3 regions of the Cutibacterium equinum genome follow, and region 3 is predicted to be linked to each of the others. Evidence: riboswitches for the same ligand, from Rfam matches in the RefSeq annotation. Region 3 holds a riboswitch; each other region holds the start of a gene.

Region 1 (7,625 bases), 330 kb from region 3:
AGGAAAAGGCGAGGTGGCGTGGGGTGTGCTGGCTGTGAACGGTCGCTCGGGGAGCGGTCCCGATGTGGTTGCCGTCCTCGTCGAGCAGGATGACGAGATCGTCGTGGACACAATCCGCGTCACAAGCGGGCATGGCCCCGCTCCCGCCATCGTGCTGACCCATGACGCCAAGCTACCAACAACCCTGAATTCCGCGAAGTCGGATGTGACCACGGCCCCGAAGTTGGTTGCGAACTGTTTTGAAGGCACCATTGAGGTGCCGTATTTCCCACGTCATCTGTGACCCTCAGACGGGAGAACCATGTCCAACGTGCTCGACACCATTCTCGTGGTGTACCTCGCCGGGCGTGCCATGACCGGGTGGAAGCGCGGAGCCATCGTCGCAGTGGTCAGCGTCGCCGGATTGGTTCTCGGGCTGTGGGCCGGTCTGTGGATCTCCGGCATCGTTGCCGAGGCATTCTTCGACGAGAACTGGACCTGGCTGGCGGAAGGAGCGGCGCGGGCGTGCATCATCCTCGTCGTCGCCAAAATCATCGAGGGCGTCTGCCTGACCATCGCCCGACGCCTCCGGAATGCCTCCACCTCAGCGCGGTTGGACACTGTGGACAGTGTGGGCGGCGCGGTGCTCCACGTCATCGCGAGTGCCCTGGTCATCACGGTGGCCGCGACAGCTCTGGCACCCGTCCTGCCACCGTCGTGGGCCTGGGCCATCGACGAGTCATCCATCGTCACTCAGACCAACCGCGTCATCCCGGAACAGGTCAACGACGCTGCCACCCGACTGGTCGGGCAGGCGGCCGACGCCTTCCCGAAGGTCTTTGCCGGCGACACCCCCAACCTGCTGCCGCCGGGGCCGGCCCCCGACGACGATGCTGTCACCACCGAGGCGGTGCGGCGGGCAGCCACATCGATCGTCAAGGTGAGGTCGCGCGCCCCGCAGTGTGATCGGGCCTCCGAGGGCACTGGATGGGTGAGCTCCCCTCACCGGGTGGTGACGAATGCCCACGTCGTCGCGGGGTCCGACGGCGTCACCGTGCAGGTGGGCGGGACTGGGGCTCGACTGCAGGCCAGCGTCATCGCCTATGACCCGGACGTAGATCTGGCGGTGTTGGCGGTTCCGAATCTTGATGCCCCGGCCTTGACGATGGCCTCGACCGTCAACAACGGTGACGCGGCGGTCGTGGCAGGATTCCCGCTGGATGGTGGGTACACCTTGGGAGCCGCGACCGTGGGTCCGTCGATCCAGGCCCGCGGCGAGAACATCTACGGCACCGGCACCGTCGTGCGCGAGATTCTCTCACTGCGTGCCACGGTGCGTCCGGGCAACTCGGGTGGGCCGCTACTGACGACCGACGGCAAGGTCGCCGGCACGATCTTCGGCAGGTCCACCAGCCAGCCGCAGACCGGGTACGCGCTGACGAACAACCAGACCCGCGCGTTCATTCGCGCTGTTGGGCCCAGCGACAACCACCCGGTGTCGACCGGCAGGTGCACCGTCGGCTGAACCGTTGTCAAAACCTTGGGCGGTCAATGTTCCCGCTGCCGTGCAAGACCGCGCACGTTTGCCGTCACCGTCCCCTGAATCACAGTCTGACAAGCCCTGATACCACCTCGGCAAGTGAGGTGTGCTGCGTATTGCCCGCCGTGACGCCCGGGGTGTGGATTTCTGGCGCCTTGTCGACCCTTCAGTCCTGGCCCACGCCCCAATAGCATTGGGCCATGGCAGTTTTCATCGTCGAAACCCATTACGACCCCGCCCATTCCGAAGAGCGCATGGCGGCACGTCCGGCCCACCTCGTGAACCTTGACAGGATGCTCGAGCGTGGCCAACTCGTCAACGCTGGCCCACTGGCCGACGGCAGCGGAGCGGTACTCATCTACACCGTCCCTGACCGTGCAGCCCTCGACCATCTGCTCGAGGCGGACCCCTACCCCAAGACGGCGGTCCAGGTGACGTCCGTGCGCGAGTGGACTCCGAACTATCACTTTCATCCGTGAGGCCCGTGAGGGTTGAGCAGCGTGATGTCATGGAGTCATGACGTCACCGCTGCTCTTCCAGCCCCTCACCCTTCGTGGATTGACGGTGCGCAACCGAGTCTGGTTGCCACCCATGTGCCAGTACGCAGTGGAGTCCCAGGATGGGATCCCGGGCACCTGGCATCTGGTTCACTACGGCTCCTTCGCTGTGGGTGGCTTCGGCCTCATCGTCGCCGAGGCCACCGCAGTGAGCCCGGAAGGGCGCATCAGCCCTTATGACACCGGGTTGTGGAATGACAACCAGATAGCGGCGTGGCGCACCGTCACCGATGCTGTTCACCAACTGGGCGGCACGATCGCCGTGCAGTTGGGCCACGCTGGCCGTAAGGCTTCCACCGAGAAGTGGTGGCCAGGATTCCACGGTGCTGTGGTGCCTCCCGAACGGGGCGGCTGGATTCCGGTCGGCCCGACTGACGCACCGGCTGACGGAAAGCAGTACGTCGGCCTGCCCGTGGCAGCCCTGGACGAGGACGGCATCGCGAAGGTCATCGACGACTTCCGCACCGCTGCAGCGCGAGCCGTGGAAGCCGGGTTCGACGCCGTCGAGATTCACAGCGCCCACGGTTACCTGCTGCACCAGTTCTACTCACCGCTGTCCAACACCCGCACCGACGGCTGGGGAGGTGACTTCGACGGACGTGTCCGTCTGCCTTTGGAGGTCGCGCGGGTTGTACGCGGCGCCATCCCCGACGACATGCCCCTGCTGGCGCGCCTGTCGGTCACTGACTGGCGAGACGACGGCTGGCAGGTCGAGGACTCCGTCGAATTGTCGCGTCGTTTTGCCGAGGCCGGCGTCGACCTGCTGGACGCTTCCTCGGGTGGTAACTCATCGGCACCCATCCCCGTCGCCCCGGCCTACCAGGCTGATCTGGCGGCACGGATACGCGCCGAGGCAGGGATTCCCACCGCCACCGTCGGCATGATCTGGACCGCAGAGCTGGCCGAGAAGCTGGTCGAAGACGGCAGCGCCGACGCCGTCATGGTCGGTCGAGCAGCCCTGCGTGACACCAATTGGCCGTTGCGCGCCGCTCACGAGCTGGGTGTTCCCAACGAGGACGCCCCGTGGCATCCGGCGAGGTTCCGAGGAGCCTGGCGCTGATCCTCGTCAACAAGCAATGGATTGTCACGGTGACGGCCCTGTCCCCCTTGGAATGACCCTTGTGAGCGGACCGGGCCGACGAACGTCAGCGATTCCATCTCTTTTTGTGCTTTGCGAACTTCTTGGATCCAGGGCCGAAGATGACGACGTCACTGAGGATGTTCGTCCCGCTCAAGGTGAGGACCGGGGCATCGGGGCCTGGCTGGGAGAGTCCGAGGACCTTGACTTCTCCGAGAACGTGCGACATCGAGTCCTCGATGCGCACCCCGTCGGGTACCAGGAGAGTCGCGTCGCACATGAAGATCGTCAGATCGATGGTGATGTGACGACTTGCCCACGACATGGACGTCAGGTCGAAGCACGGATCCCCCATGATGCCGATGACGTTGGTGTGCTTGGCCATCGTTCGTCCAGAGGCCCAGACCGTGTCGCTCATGATGCAGATCATGCGGTCGGTATCCGGGCCGGGAGCGACGCGCACGGGGTCTCCCTGATGGCCCACAGCGGGCAGGGCAATGTTCTCGACCGTCGCGCCCAGGTCAGAGAGCAACCCGCCCAGATCGCCATAGGTGCGGGCCTGCAAAGCAGCCTCGACGCGTTCGTCATGTTCATCGCGCGTGAGCTTTCCCTCGACCCACGCATTGTCGAGGATGTCCGTTGCCCGAGCGCGCTCAGCATCACCAATCCGCCAGTCGTCCGGGACCGTCATGGCGCAAGCCTACCAACGTCGGACTCCCCACAACATGCGTTGACTGTCCTTGATCAGCGTTCATATAGTGACCAGTGCACATGGTTCCCGTGTTCGCACGGGCCAAGAGGGAATCCGGTGAGAATCCGGAGCTGCCCCGCAGCGGTGTACGAGAACGACCGCCGTCATCACGCACTGTGCTTCGGCATGGGAAGCGACGGCCAGTAGGCAAAAAGTGCTCGTGAGTCCGAAGACCTGCCAGGTGTGGTCCCGCAACCGCGGGGCCCGGTTCGCGATCTCGCGGGAAGTATCGCAGCGTTCATGGGGACCAGTGTCCCCGCCGCATTCCGCCCGGTCGCGTGCCTACGGCATCGCACGGAGGAATTGCAATGAGCGCCGACCCCATTTCAACCATCCGCGTCCGCAAACGCGACGGATCCCTGGCCCCCTACGACGGCAACGAAGTCGCCGCATCCATCATGGATTCAGCCCGTGGGCTGGACGACGCCGTCGCCCGGGCAACCCTGCTGCAGGCTGAGGTGGAGATCACCCTGTTCGACGGCATCACCACCGATGCCCTGGACGAGGCCGTCATTCAGGTAGCCCTGGGCAATGCCAAGGACGACCCGGCCTTTGACACCATCGCAAGCCGTATCGCGGTCAAGAAGCTGTACAAGGAGGTCTTCGGCAACACCCATGACATCGTGGGTGACGTCGCCCCGGATCGGGTGCGCGATCTGCACCGTCTCTGCTTCCCGAGCACGATCAACAGTCTCGTCTCCGGCGGTCACCTCGACCAGCGTCTGGGCCAGGTCTTTGACCTTGACGCCCTGGCGGACGCCATCGACCCGACTCGTGACGACCTCCTCAACTTCACCGCCGTGCGCACCATCGTCAACCGTTACCTCTTGCGCACCGACAATCAGGCATTGGAGGTGCCTCAGTACTTCTGGATGCGCGTGGCGATGGGGCTCAGCCTGACCGAGGATGATCCGACCTCCTCGGCGCTGGCCTTGTATGACTCGATGAGCAACCTGCGTCACCTCGCGGCCGAATCGACCCTCGTCAACGCGGGAACCCCGGCTGGTCAGCTGTCCACCTGCTTCGTCATGCGCACCGAGGATGACCTCGAGCACATCGCTCGGACGATCCGTGACGTCATGTGGATCACCAAGGGCACCGGCGGCATGGGCGTTTCGATGTCGGATCTGCGCTGCGAGGGGTCACCGCTTCGCTCCGGCAACACCGCCTCGACTGGGCCGATCCCTGTCATGCACACCATCGATTCGACGCTGCAGGCAGTCTCGCGGGACGGGGAGAAACTCGGCTCGCTGTGCTTCTACATGGAGAACTGGCACATGGATTTCCCGCAGTTCCTCGATCTGCGGCGCGACTCCGGTGATCCTTACCGACGCACCCGCAACGCCGACACTGCGGTGTGGATCTCCGACGAGTTCATGAAGCGGGTCGCCAAGGACGAGGACTGGTACCTCTTCGACCCCGCCGAGACCCCCGATCTCACCGAGCTGACCGGGTCGGCCTTCTCGAAGCGGTACGCCCACTACATCGAGCAGGCCGAGGCCGGGGCGATCACGCGGTTCCATCGCACCACCGCCCGCGAGCAGTTCCGGGCCATCCTGGTGAGCCTGCAGACGACGTCCCACCCGTGGCTGACATGGAAGGACAGCGTCAACACCCGTGCGTTGAACAACAACACCGGGACGATTCACTCCTCGAATCTGTGCACCGAGATCTGCCTTCCCCAGGATCGCGACCACACCTCGGTGTGCAATCTGGCTTCGGTGAACCTCGCCGGGCACCTCGTCGGTCCGCGGGGGAAACGTCGCATGGACTGGCAGCAACTGGCCGCCACCACTCGCCTGGCGGTACGTCACCTGGACAACCTCGTCGACATCACTGCCTCGGCGGTGCCCCAGGCCGAGCGTTCCAATCTGGAGAACCGGGCCATCGGCCTGGGCGTCATGGGGCTGACGGACATGCTCGAGCAGGTGCGGGTGCCCTATGACTCCCCCGAGGCCTGCGAGATCGTCGACCGGGTGATCGAGTTCATCAGTTGGCACGCCATCGACACCTCTGTTGACCTGGCCGTCGAGCGTGGCTCGTACCCGATGTTCGAGGGCTCCGGCTGGTCGAAGGGAATGGTCCCGGTCGACACCCTGACCGTCCTCGAGCATGACCGTGGCATACCCGTTGACGTCGACCGGACGACGCGGATGGACTGGGACGGGCTGCGCGCCAAGGTGAGCCAAGGGATGCGCAATGCCACCGTCATGGCCATCGCCCCAACGGCGTCGATTGGCCTGGTTGCCGGCACGACCCCGGGCCTGGACCCGCAAGTGTCCCACGTGTTCTCCCGAACGAGCTCGGACGGGACGTTCCTCGAGGTCAACCCCAACCTCGTGGCCGACCTCAAGAAGCTCGGGCTGTGGGAGAAGGTGCGCGAGGAAGTGCTGCGTCACCAGGGCGATCCCAGTCAGATCGACGCCATCCCGGCCTCACTGCGACGTGTATACGGCACCTCCTCCACCCTCGACCCGATGGCCTACCTCAACGTGGCTGCCCGGGCCCAGAAGTGGGTGGACCAGGCCATCAGCCGAAACATCTACCTGGCGTCCCGGTCGGTCGGTGACATGGAGGACCTCTACACCGCTGCATGGCGCATGGGAGTCAAGACGACCTATTACCTTCACATGCTGCCCCGTCGCACCGCCGACAAGCCAGCGGTAGCGGTCGCCAAGGCTGCAGGGCGCCGCAACGGCCCTCGTCGCGGATTCGCGACCACAGTACGTCGCGACACCAGCGCCAAAGTATGCCTTGGGACTAGCATCACCCCTTGTTAATGTTGCGTGCCGTGGACGATCTCTTCAGCCCGCCAGGAGGCGAATGGCACCCGGTATCCCCGCAATTCGTGACCGTCAAGAGGCTCATGGTCTGCCTGACCTGGGGCATCCAGACAGTCATTCTCGCCGTCGTGCTGGGAATCTTCGTGACCTGGTGGGCTGGTGTCATCGCCGCCGTAGTTGGCTTGGTCCTCACCGGATGGCGGTTTTCGCGGATGCCGGCCGTCGTGGCTGCGATGGGCTGGTGCGAACGGGGAAGCGACCTGTGCATTCGCTCCGGGCCGTGGTTCCGGGAGATGGTCATCGTGCCCTATGGCAGGATGCAGGCCGTCGAGATCAAGGCTGGCCCCGTCGACCGGCACTGGGGTGTGGCATCCGTGGAGCTGGTCACCGCAGCGATGGCGACCAACGCCTCGATTGATGGTCTGCCCGCCGAGGAGGCCAAGGCCCTACGCGACCGGATCACGGAGATGGCCGAGGAGAAGGACGCGGCCCTGTGACCCCAGATCAACAGCGCCTCGACGAGGACCGACGCGACATCACCATTCCCCCCGCCCCGGTTGTCGAGCAGCCTGCGCCCGAGGGGGTCGTGGAGAGACGCCCACACTGGGCCACCCCTTTGGTGCGCGGCTGGATGGTCATCGCTGCCGCAGCCTTCATCCTGCTCAAGCAGTTGCTCCAGGACGGCAAGGACCTGCGCTCGTTGTCCGTCCGCGAACTGGGATTCGGCGGAAGCATCATCGTCGTCGTGGCCATCCTGCAGATCATTGTGGGAGCCTTCGTGTGGGCGACCACGAGGTTCCACATCGACGAGGACGAAGTGCGCATCGAGCACCGCTTCATCACCCACGAATCCGATCGGCTGGCCCTGTCCAAGATTCAAGGAATCGACGTCGTCCAGCCCTTCGCCGCCCGGATCGTCGGTCTGGCGAGCCTCAAC
Region 2 (7,625 bases), 1.2 Mb from region 3:
GAGCCAGCAGACGCAGCATTTCACGCGCCTTCTCACGATGGGCCGGTTTGCTCGACTCCACCAGAGTCAGCGCTTTGGCAATGTGCTGGCGGCTACCTGCCAGGACTTGCTCAACCAGTTCGTGGACGTCGATCGGCATGATCACCATTTCCTTCATCGGGCGGGTATGTCTACCGTACCGCCCACGAGCAACGTTCACCGCTGAGGACCCATAGCCGGTGGTTGTCAGCCGTGGATGCCGGTGGCCCCTGGAACCTCGCGGGGTTCCAGGGGCCACCCTTCAATCTCGTGGACCGAGCCAGGCTCAGTCGTCGTTGTGAGCTGCGAGCAGCTTCTCCATCAGCTCGACGGCAGCATCCGGGATGACGGTACCAGGCGGGTAGATGGCGGCCGCGCCGTCGTCGACGAGCTCCTGGAAGTCCTGGGTCGGGATGACACCACCGACAACGATCATGATGTCGGAGCGGCCGAGCTTGTCCAGTTCCTTGCGCAGGGCCGGCACCAGGGTGAGGTGTCCGGCTGCCAGCGAGGAGACACCGACGACGTGGACGTCGCCCTCAACAGCCTGTCGAGCGGTCTCCTCGGGGGTCTGGAACAGCGGGCCGACATCGACGTCCATGCCGAGGTCGGCATAGGCGGTCGCGACGACCTTCTGGCCACGGTCGTGACCGTCCTGGCCCATCTTCGCGATCATGATGCGCGGACGACGGCCTTCCTTCTCCTCGAACTGCTTGATGAGTTCGTGGACCTTCTTGCTCGACTCGGTGCTTCCGGCTGCCTTGCTGTACACACCCTCAATGGTACGAATCTGAGCGGTGTAGCGCCCGAATACCTTCTCCAGTGCGTCGGACATCTCGCCGACGGAGGCGTTGGCGCGACCAGCGTCGATGCACAGCTTGAGCAGGTTGCGGTCGGGATCGCTCGGGTCAGGGTTGGCAGCAGCCCAGGTGATCTTCTCCAGGGCGGCCTGGCAGGCCTCCTCGTCACGGTTGGCACGCAGCTGCTCCAGCTTGGCCTTCTGCTCCTTGAGCACCTGGGTGTTGTCGACCTTGAGGACCTCGAGGGGCTCCTCCTCGTCGAGACGGTACTTGTTGACGCCGATGAGGGGCTGACGGCCAGAGTCGATACGAGCCTGGGTACGAGCAGCGGCCTCCTCGATACGCATCTTCGGGATGCCCTTCTCGATGGCCTTGGCCATGCCGCCGGCCTTCTCGACCTCCTGGATGTGGCCCCAGGCCTTGCGAGCCAGCTCGAGGGTGAGCTTCTCGACGTAGGCCGAACCGCTCCACGGATCAATGACGCGGCAGGTGCCCGACTCCTGCTGGATGAACAGCTGGGTGTTACGAGCAATACGGGCGGAGAAGTCAGTCGGCAGGGCGATGGCCTCGTCGAGGGAGTTGGTGTGCAAGGACTGGGTGTGTCCCTGGGTAGCTCCCATGGCCTCCACACAGGTGCGGATGACGTTGTTGTACACGTCCTGAGCGGTCAGCGACCAGCCGGAGGTCTGCGAGTGGGTACGCAGGCTCATCGACTTCGGGTTCTTCGGGTTGAACTGGTGGACCAGCTTGGCCCACAGCATGCGGGCCGCGCGCATCTTGGCAACCTCCATGAAGAAGTTGGTGCCAATGGCCCAGAAGAAGGACAGACGCGGTGCGAACTGGTCAACCTTCAGCCCCACCGACTCGCCAGCGCGGATGTAGTCAACGCCGTCAGCCAGGGTGTAGGCCATCTCGATGTCGGCGGTCGCGCCGGCCTCCTGCATGTGGTAGCCGGAGATCGAGATGGAGTTCCACTTCGGCATGTTCGCGCTGGTGTAGGCGAAGATGTCAGAGATGATCCGCATCGAGGGCAGCGGCGGGTAGATGTACGTGTTACGAACCATGAACTCCTTGAGGATGTCGTTCTGGATCGTTCCGGCGAGCTGCTCGGGCTTGGCGCCCTGCTCCTCGGCAGTCACAACGTACAGGGCGAGAATCGGCAGCACGGCGCCGTTCATCGTCATGGACACCGACATGCGGTCCAGCGGAATACCCGCGAAGAGCTCGCGCATGTCCAGGATGGAGTCCACAGCCACACCGGCCATGCCGACGTCGCCGGGAACACGCGGGTTGTCGGAGTCGTAGCCGCGGTGGGTCGGCAGGTCGAAGGCGACCGACAGACCCTTCTGGCCAGCGGCCAGGTTGCGGCGGTAGAACGCGTTGGACTCCTTGGCGGTGGAGAATCCGGCGTACTGACGAATCGTCCACGGACGGAAGGCGTACATGGTGGCGTACGGGCCGTGGGTGAACGGAGGCAGACCGGCGTAGGTGTCCAGCCAGTCCATGTCGGCGTAGACGTCCTCGGAGTACAGGTGGCCAACCGGAATCTGCTCCGGAGTGGCCCAGGCCTCCTGCTCACCAGCGGCCGCGGCCAGCTTGGCGAACTGCTCCTGCGCGTCGGCAGGGACCGGAGAGTCTCCGAGGTTGATGGAATCGAAACGAGGCAGGGTGGTCACTTGGCAACTCCCAACGTGTCCAGAGTGGTGGTCAGGGCGTCAACGACGTCCATCCCGAGGTAGATGCGCCCGTCGATGACCTTCTCGGCCTCGGCAGCGTCATCACCGAATTCCTTGAAGGCACCCGACAGGTAGACCAGCTTCGCGCCGGCCTCCTTGAGGGCCTTGGCGACCTCGAGGCCCTGGGCCGCATAGGTCTTGGCGTTCGAGCACAGGTCGGCGACCTCGGCACCGGACTCCTTGAAGGCCTTGACGACCTCTTCGGTGGTGCCTCCCTCGCACTCGGGGGTCTCCATGCCGGCGATGTGCCACACCGGGGCGGAGAATCCCTCGCGGGGTCCGAAGTCACGACGGGTTCCCAGGCAGGCCAGGAAGACCTTCGGACGTTCGGGGCAGGTGGCGGAACGATCGACGAGAGCCTCGAAGACCTCGGCGTCGCGGTGCCACTCCAGACCCTTACGCTCGGCAACCTCGGGGTACGGCTTGGTCTCGACGCTCTTGGCGTCAAGCAGCGGGAACTCACTGACGGCCGTGATCGGCTGCTTACGGGTGGCCAGACGCTTGGCACGCTCGGTGTTGAGCGTGTCGAGTTCGGCTCGGACGTGGTCGCCGGTGAGGGCCGCGACCATGCCACCGGCGGCCTCGACAGCCTGGAACTGGGCCCAAGCAGCATCTTCCAGCTTCTTGGTCAGGGCCTCAACGTAGAAGGAGCCACCGGCCGGGTCATTGACGCGACCGATGTTGGACTCCTCGGCGAGGATGATGCCGGTGTTGCGGGCGATACGGCGCGAGAAGTCGCTCTTCGGCAAGCCGATGGCAGCGTCGAAGGGCAGCGTCGTGACGGCCTCGGCGCCACCAACAGCAGCGCCGAAGGTCGAGATGGTGCCGCGCAGGATGTTGACGTAGGGATCGTCACGGGTCAGTTCGCGCCAGCTGGTGACGGCCTCCTGACGGGCACCACGCTTGGCGGCCGGCACCTCGAAGACTTCACCGACGCGGTTCCACAGGGTGCGCAGGGCGCGCAGACGGCAGATGGTCAGGAACTGATCGTGGGTGGCGGTCACCCGGAAGTTGATGGCGTCGAAGGCCTGCTCGGCGGTCAGTCCCTGCTCGATGAGAGCGCGGACGTACTCGACACCGGTGGCGATGGCCCAGGCGAGCTCGTGGATGTCGCCGGCACCAGCGTTGTGGTAAATCGTGGAGTCAACGACGAAGGCGCGGGAGTTCTTGTAGTTCTCGGTCTTCTTGACCCACTCGGCCATGGTGGACAGATCCGGGGTGCCACCGTTGAGGGCAGCAAAGCCGATCGGGTCCAGACCGAGGTTGAACGACAGCTTGTCGGGCTCAATCTTGGAATCGGCGTACACCTTGAGGAGGGCCTCGGCGGCAGCCTCCTGGTCGTCGCGGCTGGAGACCTCGACCTTGGCCAGGTCCAGCAGCACGTCCTTGAGGTCGCCGGCAATGTCCTCGGGCTTGATGGCGTCGGCACCGACGCGCAGCCACAGGGACGTCACGCCACGCTCGAGGTCGGCGATGACGGCCTTCTTGGTGAACTCGACGTCGGGATCCTCGTGAAGGGCTCGAACATCCCATGCGTCCATGCTGCCGGTACGGATCGTGGTGCCTCGGGTGAAGGGCGGCACGCCCGGTGCGCCGAGCTCTTCGCGAGAATCCGGGAGCCGATACATCGGCTCGATCTTGATGCCATCGACCGTCGTCGGCTCGAGGCGCTTCATTCCCTGCTCGATGTTGAGTTCCTTGCCCTCGGGGCGACCCCGATTCAAGACCTTGAGGACCGCGTCCTCCCACTCTTCGTGGGTGACCTTCGGGAAGTCCCCGGCCAGGCTCAACTCCTCGGGCATCCTGTCCTCGACGGAGGTGGATGCGAGGTTGTCAGGATCAGTCATTCGTCAGACTCCTGCTCCGCTGTGGATGGTTGGACGACCTCGGCCGGCCCTCGAGACCTCGGACGCTGTGACACACGCGGAGTGCACCACATACTCTGGCAGGTATTCGGACTCGTGGGCACCTCGTCTGCCGACGAGTCCTACGTCACCGCTTCCCAGGCCGGAGCCCAGTGCTTGATCGACGTCCCACCGGTCCGAGGACCAGTGGAGCGACGATGGTGATGTCGTTCCCACTCACCGCTGCGGGGCAGTTCCGGAGTTTCACCGGATTCCCTCTTACCGCCTTGAGACCCCGAATCGGGATTTCTCGGCACCAGCACTACCGATACTAGGCCGCGCACGATCGACTGCGCACGCTGGGGGTACATGTGCACGATCGTGCGAGATGTGCGTGAACGGCCTCTCACCGTGCATTTCGAACCTGAGGGGTTCGAGGTCGGGCAGCGACGGAGTCAATCCAGTCACGCAGGTCGGCGTGGACATGTCGACGGTTGACCTCGTTGAGGATTTCGTGGCGCGCCCCAGGGTAAACGACGAGGTTGACATCGTGTACACCCGCGTCGCGCAGTTGACGCGCCACCTGGCGAACTCCCCTTCCGGAATCGCCTACCGGATCCTTGGCCCCTGACATCAGCAGAATGGGCAGAGTCGGCGGAGTCGCCCGGAAGACCTCGGTGGAATTGGCGAGCTCAATAAGTCGGACGAGTTCGCGGTAGAAGGCTGCGGTGCACACGAAGCCGCACAGCGGGTCATGGATGTAGGCGTCCACGACGCGGACGTCGCGGGACAACCAGTCGTAGTCGGTGCGAGCCGGCTGGAAGGCCCGGTTGAAGGACCCGAAGGACAGGGTGTTGAGCAACGGGCTGCGGGAATCCTCCCCCACCATGAGCACCTGGGCCTGGGCCAGTCCAGTAGCGACGGCGCTCAACGGCCCCAAGGAGAAGCCGGTACCGATGGCGACCAGACCGGCCATCTCGCGCCCGCGACGAGCGGCCAGCACACGGGCGAGGAACGACCCCATCGAGTGCCCGACGAGGAACCACGGCTTGCCCTCCACCTCGGCCAGGAAGTGGTCGGCGACGGCGGACAGATCGTCGAGCAGTTGGTGGTAACCACGATCAGGGGTGGTTCCGAGCTCGCCGGTGGCCGCGGCGCGCGCCCCATGGCCACGGTGGTCATTGGCCACGACGAGCCATCCGTCGCCGGCAAGCAACCGGGCGATCTGGTCATAGCGAGCCGCGTACTCGGCCATGCCGTGACACAACTGCACCAATCCCTTGGTAGGGCGCCCTGACGCAGCCTCGGGGCGCCAGACAAGGACGTCGATGTCGGCTCCGTCGTCGGCAGTGATGGTGATGGTGTCCATAGTTCCTCCCCGAGGTCGTGAGTACAGCATATTGACCTTCCACTGCCAGGTTTTCGACACCGCGCAAAAGTCCACCCTTATCGCCGTGATCCTGCATCTGACGACCGTCACCAAACCGACCAATGAGCCTCTACGGGGTCGTCACCATCTCGTAAAGTCGCCGATCTAAACTCGTGGGAACCCACCGAAAGGACCTCCCGTGAAAATCGCCGTCGCAGGACTGGGCTATGTCGGCATGGCCAATGCCGTGTTGCTGGCCCAGCACAACAGTGTCGTCGCCATTGACATCGACGCCGAAAGGGTCGAAGCGGTCAACAACAGACACACGACGATCGTCGATCCCCTCATCGAGGAGTACCTGGCCCACCACGAGCTGAACCTCAAGGCCACCACCGAGCCGCGTGAGGCCTATGACGGTGCCGACTTCGTCATCGTCGCCACCCCGACGAACTACGACCCCCATCAGAATTATTTCGACACCTCGAGCGTGGACGCAGTACTCGACCTCGTCCAGCAGCTCGCACCCGAGGCGACGATCGTGGTCAAGTCGACGATTCCGGTGGGTTTCGTCGAGGGGGTTCGCGCGCAGCGTCCCGGGCTTGACATCATCTTCTCCCCGGAGTTCCTCCGTGAGGGCAAGGCCCTCTACGACAACCTTCATCCGTCACGGATCGTCGTCGGGTCGGACTCGGCCAAGGCACACCTGTTTGCCGACCTCATGACCGCCGGGGCCCTCGACACCGACATCCCAACCCTCTTCGTCGGGGCCACCGAGGCCGAGGCCATCAAGCTGTTCGCCAACACCTACCTGGCGATGCGGGTCTCCTTCTTCAACGAGCTCGACACCTATGCCTCCCAGCGCGGGCTGTCGACCCGCCAGGTCATCGACGGCGTCTGTCTTGACCCGCGCATCGGCGACCACTACAACAACCCGTCCTTTGGTTACGGCGGTTACTGTCTGCCCAAGGACACCCGTCAGCTGCTGGCCAACTACCAGGACGTCCCCCAGACCCTCATCCAGGCCATCGTCGACTCGAACACGGTGCGCAAGGACTTCATCGCCTCCGACATCATCGCCAAGGATCCGAAGCGAGTGGGAATCTTCCGTCTGGTCATGAAGGCAGGGTCGGACAACTTCCGCTCCTCGTCGATCCAGGGTGTCATGAAGCGCATCAAGGCCAAGGGCATCGAGGTCATCGTCTACGAGCCGACCTTTGAGGGCGACGAGTTCTTCCGCTCGAAGGTCACCCGTGATCTCGACGCCTTCAAGGCCGACTGCGACGTCATCATCGCCAATCGGATGTCCCCGGAGCTGGCCGACGTCGCCGAGAAGGTCTACACCCGAGACATCTTCGGCGGTGACTGAGTCTCAGGCTCGGCTGGACCAGATGACCTGGCCGGCTTCGCGGATGAGAGCCGAGCAGCCATCGCGCACATCGAGCTCGACGATGAGGGGTTCGGTTCCGGGGACCCCACTGCGATAGACGTAGCGCTCGTTGGTGAGGTCGAGGGACTCGGTGACAGCGTCGACGAGCCAGGGGTGTCGACGCCGTAGACCGAGCAGATCCTGGTGGGCGCGCAGGGTTTCGGCACCGAGGTCCGACAATTGCGCTGGGCTGGGCGGGAAGACCGGCCGGATGTCGTCGTCCCCTCCGAACCGTTCCTCCTTGATGCCGCGATATGCCAATTCGTCGCCGTAGTAGATGAGCGGGATGCCGCCGATGGTGGCCAGCACTGCCGTCGCGACGATCACACCATCCTGCCCCACCTTCGAGGCAATGCGGGTGACGTCGTGGTTCCCGACGAAGGTCATCGGGGTGAAGGAGGCGCAGAACTCGTTGTGACGGCCAAGAGCGTG
Region 3 (7,625 bases):
CCGAGATCGTCCCTATCGGCTCCCCGTTCGGTAACAAGGCGGTGAGGAGAACCGCCACGACGAAGGCCATCAAGGTGGTCGTGGCCTGGTCGACTCCGGGGAATGCATGCCCCGACGTCAGCGCGACGAATGGAACAGTCATGCAGATGATGAGAATCAGCGCACGAACCGAGGCGGTCCAAGAAGCCAGCGGTCGGTGTCGACGTGCCAGTCCGGACGCCCCCTCACGAGTGGTTGCGGCGATCTCGGTAGGACGCGCCGTTGCGTAGACAGCGTGGCGGTCCAGTGCAGGCGGCAGGGCAGCGAAGAACTCCAACGCCGGGGACCACGAGCCGAGCAGGCGACGTCCCGCGGCAGATGCGCTGGTGGGTGGCACCGCTGCCATGCCAACCCCCAACAGTGTCACCAGAACGAGTGCTCGCATCATGGGCGTCATGGTGAGCAGGAGGCCCGAGGCCGTCATAACTCCTCCCAGATGAACTCCTGGACCAGGTGACCACGTTGGTAGCCTCCACATCACCGAGCCCATCGCCGAGTCCGCTGAAGGGCTGACGACAGCCATGATGATCCACCACACGACGACGATCCCGGACAGCCAGCGAGTTGTGGCCAGCACTCCCGGATGGTTTCCCAGCATCGCGAGGGTCACCACCAGACACACCCACATCACCGCGAGAAGTAGCAGATTGGTCGTCGAGATGGCGATAGTGGCCAGGACGACGAGCTCAGCCCCCCAACTCCAGGCGGGGACTGGGGTCGCGGGGGTGTGAATGCGCGAGGTCGTCATGAAGCACTCGCCTCTGGCGATGACGGCGTCCGGTTGTCTCTTGAGGGCTCGCTGGAGGAGCGCTTGGGCCGGGACGCGCCGGTCACGACGAGGGCAGAGACAACGCCGACCCCGAAGAGGGTTCCGCTGACAGCCTTGACCGCTGTCTCGGGATGGGCGCCGCGATCAGTCGTCGGGACGCCGAGATTGGTGCCGACCGGTGGGGGAGTGAACAAAGGGCTACGAGCAGCCTTGACCCCGTCGACGGTCGGGATGAGGACCCATGACGCCGTGCGGCGCGGATCAGTGAGTGACTGCACCCTGACGTCGTGTTTCGTGCCCGTCAGTCCGCGCGGCACCGTCCAGTGGATGTGGGTGATCTGTGAAGGATTCACAGCTGCTGCAGGAAGCTGGCCGATGGCAGTGGCATCGTGCCAGGTGTCGCCCTGCTTGACCTGGACCCGGTAGGTGTCACCGGGAATTGCGCCGACGGCCTGCATGTCGAGGGTCTGACCGGCGGGCTTGCGTTCGGAGTAGCCATCGCCCAGTAGATGCGGCACGAGTGACCCGAAGGCGACGAACTGGCCGGGCATTCGGGTGGTGTCCAGCCCCTCGATGTCTGAGACACTCACCAAAGCCCAGCCGCCCTCGCCGATGTCCGACGAGGAGGGAATGGGCACATACACTTGGGCCATGCCGTGAGCATCGGTGTAGAAGGATGCGCCCTTGCCGATCGGCGTGAGCCCGCTCAGTTCGTTGTCGGAAACAGAGGCGCGGAAAATCCGCACCGTGCCTCGCACATTCGGGTTTCCCCGGATGATCACTCTGGGGGTCGTCCCTTCTCGCAGCCATCGATCGGTGGTCAGGCTGCACACCTTCGCACCTGAGCACAGGCTGGTTGTCTGGGAACTCTGCTCGGCGCGGGCGGGAGCTGCCCCTGCCACGGCGCTGACACAGATCGTCAGGAGGGCGAGTGTCGCCGCGCGGATCATGGAGATGCAGTTCATTCCTCGTCCTCCTGGTCCCCGCGACGATGGCGGCGGTGGATGACGGGCGCCAAGGCCAGGCCCGCGAGAGCGACGACTCCTATACCGACCGGCACCCACCAGGGGGCACCTTTGTGTTCGCCCTCGTCAGGAGAACGACGAGTGTGGTCCTCGCGTCCCCACACCGGCGACGACGACTGGGGGGCCAGTGAGGATCCGGCGCTTGCGGCAGGAGAGGACGCGCGGGGACTGGGGGTCGGTGAACTCGGGGTGGCTGACGGTGAGGACGGACGCGGTCGGGAGGGTGACGCAGAACTGACGGTCGGGAGGCTCGGCGTAGGAGGCGTCGCCGTGACTGTGGAAATCGTGTTGGGGCGGCTGTCGGCACGGTCGCGCTTCTTGTGCGGTCGGGGGCCGTCGGCGTGGTTCGGTGCCGTCGGATTGGGACGGTCATGATGGTCCCCACCGTGGCTGCGACCGGGTTCGTGGGAGGGCTTGTCGCCGCCGTGACCCGATGTGCGAGTGGGTTTGCCCGTTGGTTTGTCGTGGCCACTGGTCGGCTTGTGGGTGGGCTCGCCGGTGGGTCCGTGGCTGGGTTTGCCCGTTGGTCCGTGGCTGGGTTCTCCGGTCGATGGTCCTGGGCCGGGGCCGGGGGCTGGGCCGGGACCAGGACCGGGGCCGGGACCAGGCTCGTCGCCGTGGTCCCCACCCTTGGCAAAATTCGGGGTGACAGGAGGGAGCTGTTCGGAATCAGAGGAGAAGACGATGAGCCCGAAGTCGTTGACGTTGAGGCTTTGCGTCCAGCTACTCTTGGGATCCCACCGTCCGCCGGAGTCCCCCTCCCGAGTGCCGGTGTGGTACCACCAGTAGGCCGGGATCTCGGCGAAAGCGTCGCTCTCGATGCCATTGATCGTCGTGACGATGTCCCCCTGTGTGGCATACCCGAGTCCCGCGAGCTTCAGGACATCCTCTCGGCCATCCCCGGATGTCTTGTGGGCACCAATGATGCAGCGCACCAAAGTCTTCGAGTCGAGGTTCCCCGGGATCTCGGGCTCCACGTCAGCGGGCTTGGCCGGCCAATACACAACGACGGCGAACCCTTCGTCCTTCTGACACCATCCGTCGTGAAACCCTGCCCCTTCGGCATGGGAGGGGACAACCATCATCGACCCCGTGGCGCACATGAGTGCCAGCAGGCTCGCAACGGTGAGTGGGCGGCGACCCATCAGGCTCCTCTCGGCGGGTCACCGCGACGAACGAGAGGGTCGTCACGCCACGCAACCCACGACATGGCATCAACGCTCAACTGATTCGGCGATCCGGCTCAGCCACGTGGCATCACGGTTGCGGGACAGCGCCGGACTCTCACCGGCTTCTCCGTCACAGTTGTCGGTCCGGGGTACACCCCCCGGACCACCCGTACTTTACGCCATGAGCTTGGGGGTGCGGTACCTGCCACCTCAGGTGAACTTCAAGGTGTCCCTGATCGACAGGGGGAAAGAGGCTCTCAGATGATGATGGCGGCGGCGACGAGAACGACGGTGACGCAGATCGTCAACCAGTTCGGATGCACCCGGATCTCGGCGTCGTGAGGCGTCGCTCGGGTGGACTTCTGGTGATCTGACGTCGACTCCGGCTTGGCCTGGGTAGCAGCCGCCTTGCCCACGGGACGACGCTCGATTCGCTCCGTCTCGATGAGGCGAGCAGTCGCGTGAGAGTCCAAGGACCATCTCATCGGTACCTCGGAGCCGATGATGACCTGCGGGAGGTGATCGGCAGTGCCCTTCATCGCAGTGGCCGTCCCGCGCGCCGGAGCAGCCCATGCCGAGATAGTGCGCGGCTTCCGGGCCCCTTCAGCGTCAGGACGGCGCTCAGCCGTCAGTGACAGGCCCCATCGTCCCGTGACTTCAGTGATTCGATCCCAGGGAACCTCCCAAATCCGGAATTGATTGACGACCGTCACCCCGTCGTCATTGATCCGAATTTCGGCCACTCCCCAAATGATCCACACCAGCCACACGAAAAGCAGCAGAACCGGAAGATTCGTCAACCCAGCCAAACCAGATCGAATGAGGTCAAGAATCGTCAGCACGACGATCGCAGCCAGGACAATCCCGACACCGATCCGTCCTCGATGCGACGAGATGATGATGGGCGGTCTCATGGCGCTCCAGACGGGGTCAGACGAGTAGCAGTAGGTGGCGACGTGGGTATTGCCCTCGTGAGTTGATAGGCTACCCCCGCTGTGTCCATGCTCCCAGACATTTGCTTGCAGCGCGTCATGGGGGTTGGATCTGCGTAGTCAGTAGTCCACGAGATGGGAGAGGGCCCGGATGCTTTCCGCCTTCGCCAATGCCTTCAGAACGCCGGATCTTCGCCACAAGATCCTGTTTACGCTCTTCATCCTGGCGGTGTTCAGGCTCGGGTCCGTCATCCCCGTACCGAACGTCAACGTGTCGAACATCAACAGATGTGTCGCTGAGGCCAATTCTGGCTCCTCGGCAGGTCTGTACTCGATGATCAGCCTGTTCTCCGGTGGCGCTCTGTTGAAGTTGGCGATCTTCGCGCTCGGCATCATGCCCTACATCACCGCGTCGATCATCCTGCAGCTGTTGACCGTCGTCATCCCGAAGCTGGAGACCCTCAAGAAGGAGGGCGCGTCGGGCCAGAACAAGATCACCCAGTACACCCGGTACCTCACCTTGGTGCTGGGCCTGCTGCAGGCGACGGCCTTCGTCACCCTGGCGACCTCGGGCCGTCTGTTCACCACCTGCGCCCTGCCGGTCGTGTACTCCACCGAGATCTTCGAGGTCATCGTCATGATCCTCACGATGACCGCAGGCACGACGATCGTCATGTGGATGGGCGAGCTCATCACCGATCGTGGCATTGGCAACGGTATGTCGATCATGATCTTCACCCAGATCGCCGCGCGCTTCCCCGACTCGCTGTGGGCCATCAAGGTCGAACGCAACGGCGCCGGTCAGGCTCACGCCTGGTTCGTGTTCAGCATGGTGATCGCCATCGGCCTGCTCGTCATGGCGGCCGTCGTCTTCATCGAGCAGGGTCAGCGACGGATTCCGGTGCAGTACGCGAAGAGGATGGTCGGGCGTCGGATGTTCGGCGGCTCGACGACCTACATTCCGCTGAAAGTGAACCAGTCCGGCGTCATCCCGGTCATCTTCGCCTCGTCGATCCTGTACCTGCCGGTGCTGTATGCCACCTTCCGGCCGCAGACCCGCGCGGCCCGGTGGATCACTCAGTACTTCCAGACCGGCAGCCACCCGGTTTACAACATCGTGTACTTCCTGCTGATCATCTTCTTCTGCTACTTCTACGTCGCCATCACTTTTGATCCAGTCGAGATGAGCGACAACATGAAGAAGTATGGTGGATTCATTCCCGGCATCCGGGCCGGGAAGCCGACCGAGGACTACTTGGCCTATGTGCTGTCGAGGTTGACGGCACCTGGGTCCTTGTACTTGGGTCTCATCTCGATGATCCCGACGCTGGCGTTCGTGTACCTGCACGCGAACCAGAACTTCCCGTTCGGAGGTACGAGCATCCTCATCATCGTGGGTGTGGCCCTGGACACCGTCAAACAGGTCGAAAGCAAGTTGCAGCAACGACACTACGAAGGATTCCTGTCATCATGAGACTGCTAATCATGGGCGCCCCGGGCGCAGGCAAAGGAACTCAGGCCACCGCCATCGCCGAGCACTACCGCGTGCCCGCGATTTCCACCGGCGACATGTTCCGCGCCAACATCAAGAACGGCACCGAGCTGGGCAACAAGGTCAAGGCCATCATGGACGCCGGCGACCTCGTCCCCGACGAGCTGACCGACGCCATCGTCGTCGATCGCCTCAACCAGGACGACGCCGCTGACGGGTTCCTGCTCGACGGCTACCCCCGTAACATGCATCAGGTCGAAGCCCTCGACGCCTACCTCACGGAACACGGGCAGCAGCTTGACGCCGTCATCAGTCTCGACGTCGACCCTGAACTGCTGACCCAGCGTCTGCTCAAGCGCGCCCAGATCGAGGGTCGTACCGACGACAACGAGGAGACCATCCGTAACCGCATGACGGTCTACTCCTCCCAGACCGAGCCGCTGCTCGACCATTACCGTTCGGCTGGCATTCTCGTCCCGGTTGACGGCGTCGGTGAGATCGACGAGGTGCGCCAGCGCATCTTCGCCGCACTCGATGCGAAGAACTGACGTGTTGGGACGCAATCGATTCCAGATCAAGACACCTGACCAGATCCGCACGATGCGTCGGGCGGGGTTGGTCGTCGCCGAGGGTTTGGAAGCCATGAGCGCGGTAGCCGTGCCTGGGGCCACCACAGCCGACATCGACCGGGCCGGTCGCGAGATGCTCGAGCGTCACAACGCAGCCTCAAACTTCCTCAACTACGGGAAGGATTGGGGCCTGCCACCGTACCCGGGCGTGGCATGCGTGAGCCCGAACGAGACCATCGTCCACGGGATTCCCGGCGATCGTGAACTCAAGGACGGCGACATCGTCTCCATTGACTACGGAGCCATCGTCGACGGGTGGCATGGAGATGCTGCCCGGACGGTGCTGGTGGGAGATGTCAGCCAGGAGGCCCGAACCCTGTCCGAGGTGACTCGCGAGTCCATGTGGGCTGGCATCGCCAAGGTTGCGGCAGGCGCCCGCATCGGTGACATCTCCGCCGCCGTGCAGGCCTCCCTGGAGTCCCATGACCGTGACTACGGGATCATCCGTGAGTACACCGGCCACGGGATCGGCACCGAGATGCACATGGATCCCGACGTCCCCAATTGGGGCCGGGCTGGACGTGGCCCGAAGATCGTCGAAGGCATGGTGTTGTGCATCGAGCCGATGGCGACCCTCGGCACGGAGGACACCGCCACCCTGGATGACGAGTGGACGGTCGTCACGGTGGACGGCTCGTGGGCCAGCCACTGGGAAAACACCGTTGCCGTGACCAGTGAGGGTCTGTGGGTGTTGTCGGAACCCGATGGCGGCAAGGCCGAACTCGAGAAGCGCGGGGTGGCATTCGGGCCTCTCGACTGAGAGCGAGTTCTCGTGGTGGTCGCCGGGGTCACCTTGTCAACCTGACAACAGGGGTTGACGAGGGTGGTTGTATGTCTGTCATGAGCTTCACCACAGGCCCCGCCCCACAGACTCGCCGCGACGACGTCGTCGAAACTCTCCACGGGCACACCATCGAGGACCCGTACCGCTGGCTCGAGGACGCCGATTCACCCGAGACCGTCGACTGGGTGGATCGTCAGCGATCTTTCACCGAGGAAGCCCTCGGCACGCTGTCGGCACGGGAATCCTTCCGCGCCCGCCTCACTGAGCTGTACTCGCTGCCTGTTGACATCATCGCCAAGCACTGTGGCGGTCGTTACCTCATGTGGCACGACGACGGCCACGCAGCCCAGCCGGTGGTGCAGGCAGCTGAGAACTGGCGCGACCTGTTCGACAACCCCACCACTCTCCTCGACCCCAACGGCTGGTCCAAGGACGGTACGACCTCCCTGCAGACCGCGGCCATCAGCCCTGACGGCTCGACCCTCGCATGGGCCAGCTCTGCGGCCGGCTCTGACTGGACCTCCTTCACCCTGCGCGACCTGGACTCCGGCCAGGAGCGCGACCCCGGAATCCGCACCAAGTTCAGCGGCGTCATCTGGTTCCCCGATTCGGTCAGCCTGCTTGTCCTGGACTTCCCGGACAAGGAGACTGGCGAGACCGCGGTCACCAAGGCGGCAGGCGACCCGCGTCTGGTCATGGTGCGCACCGACACTGGCGAGCAGACCGAGGTGCTTCCGGCAGGTCCGGAAGGGACCTTGTACTGGGGTGAGGTCAGCCACGATATCG

The links. Region 3 has a riboswitch for cobalamin ahead of O6R08_RS08310 (hypothetical protein). Riboswitches for the same ligand answer to the same signal wherever they lie in the genome.
Region 1: it holds a riboswitch for cobalamin, as region 3 does, so the genes downstream of both, O6R08_RS09785 (ribonucleoside-diphosphate reductase subunit alpha) here and O6R08_RS08310 (hypothetical protein) in region 3, are expected to answer to the same signal.
Region 2: it holds a riboswitch for cobalamin, as region 3 does, so the genes downstream of both, mutA (methylmalonyl-CoA mutase small subunit) here and O6R08_RS08310 (hypothetical protein) in region 3, are expected to answer to the same signal.

The regions. Positions count from the first base shown of each region.
Region 1 covers NZ_CP115668.1:2,144,999-2,152,623, forward strand. The annotation lists gene O6R08_RS09760 (hypothetical protein) at 1-283, shown strand, start outside; gene idi (isopentenyl-diphosphate Delta-isomerase) at 1-91, opposite strand, end outside; gene O6R08_RS09765 (MarP family serine protease) at 302-1,504, shown strand; gene O6R08_RS09770 (YciI family protein) at 1,720-1,998, shown strand; gene O6R08_RS09775 (NADH:flavin oxidoreductase/NADH oxidase) at 2,036-3,136, shown strand; gene O6R08_RS09780 (DUF1707 SHOCT-like domain-containing protein) at 3,222-3,845, opposite strand; cobalamin riboswitch at 3,910-4,101, shown strand; gene O6R08_RS09785 (ribonucleoside-diphosphate reductase subunit alpha) at 4,214-6,685, shown strand; gene O6R08_RS09795 (PH domain-containing protein) at 6,922-7,185, shown strand; partial or broken gene O6R08_RS09800 (PH domain-containing protein) at 7,320-7,625, shown strand, end outside.
Region 2 covers NZ_CP115668.1:609,729-617,353, reverse strand. The annotation lists gene meaB (methylmalonyl Co-A mutase-associated GTPase MeaB) at 1-157, opposite strand, end outside; gene scpA (methylmalonyl-CoA mutase) at 305-2,494, opposite strand; gene mutA (methylmalonyl-CoA mutase small subunit) at 2,491-4,401, opposite strand; cobalamin riboswitch at 4,482-4,734, opposite strand; gene O6R08_RS02790 (alpha/beta fold hydrolase) at 4,805-5,767, opposite strand; gene O6R08_RS02785 (nucleotide sugar dehydrogenase) at 6,003-7,133, shown strand; gene O6R08_RS02780 (alpha-amylase family protein) at 7,137-7,625, opposite strand, start outside.
Region 3 covers NZ_CP115668.1:1,818,730-1,826,354, reverse strand. The annotation lists gene O6R08_RS08320 (hypothetical protein) at 1-787, opposite strand, end outside; gene O6R08_RS08315 (hypothetical protein) at 784-1,773, opposite strand; gene O6R08_RS08310 (hypothetical protein) at 1,770-2,978, opposite strand; cobalamin riboswitch at 3,048-3,181, opposite strand; gene O6R08_RS08305 (PH domain-containing protein) at 3,260-3,916, opposite strand; gene secY (preprotein translocase subunit SecY) at 4,086-5,408, shown strand; gene O6R08_RS08295 (adenylate kinase) at 5,405-5,974, shown strand; gene map (type I methionyl aminopeptidase) at 5,976-6,815, shown strand; gene O6R08_RS08285 (prolyl oligopeptidase family serine peptidase) at 6,896-7,625, shown strand, end outside.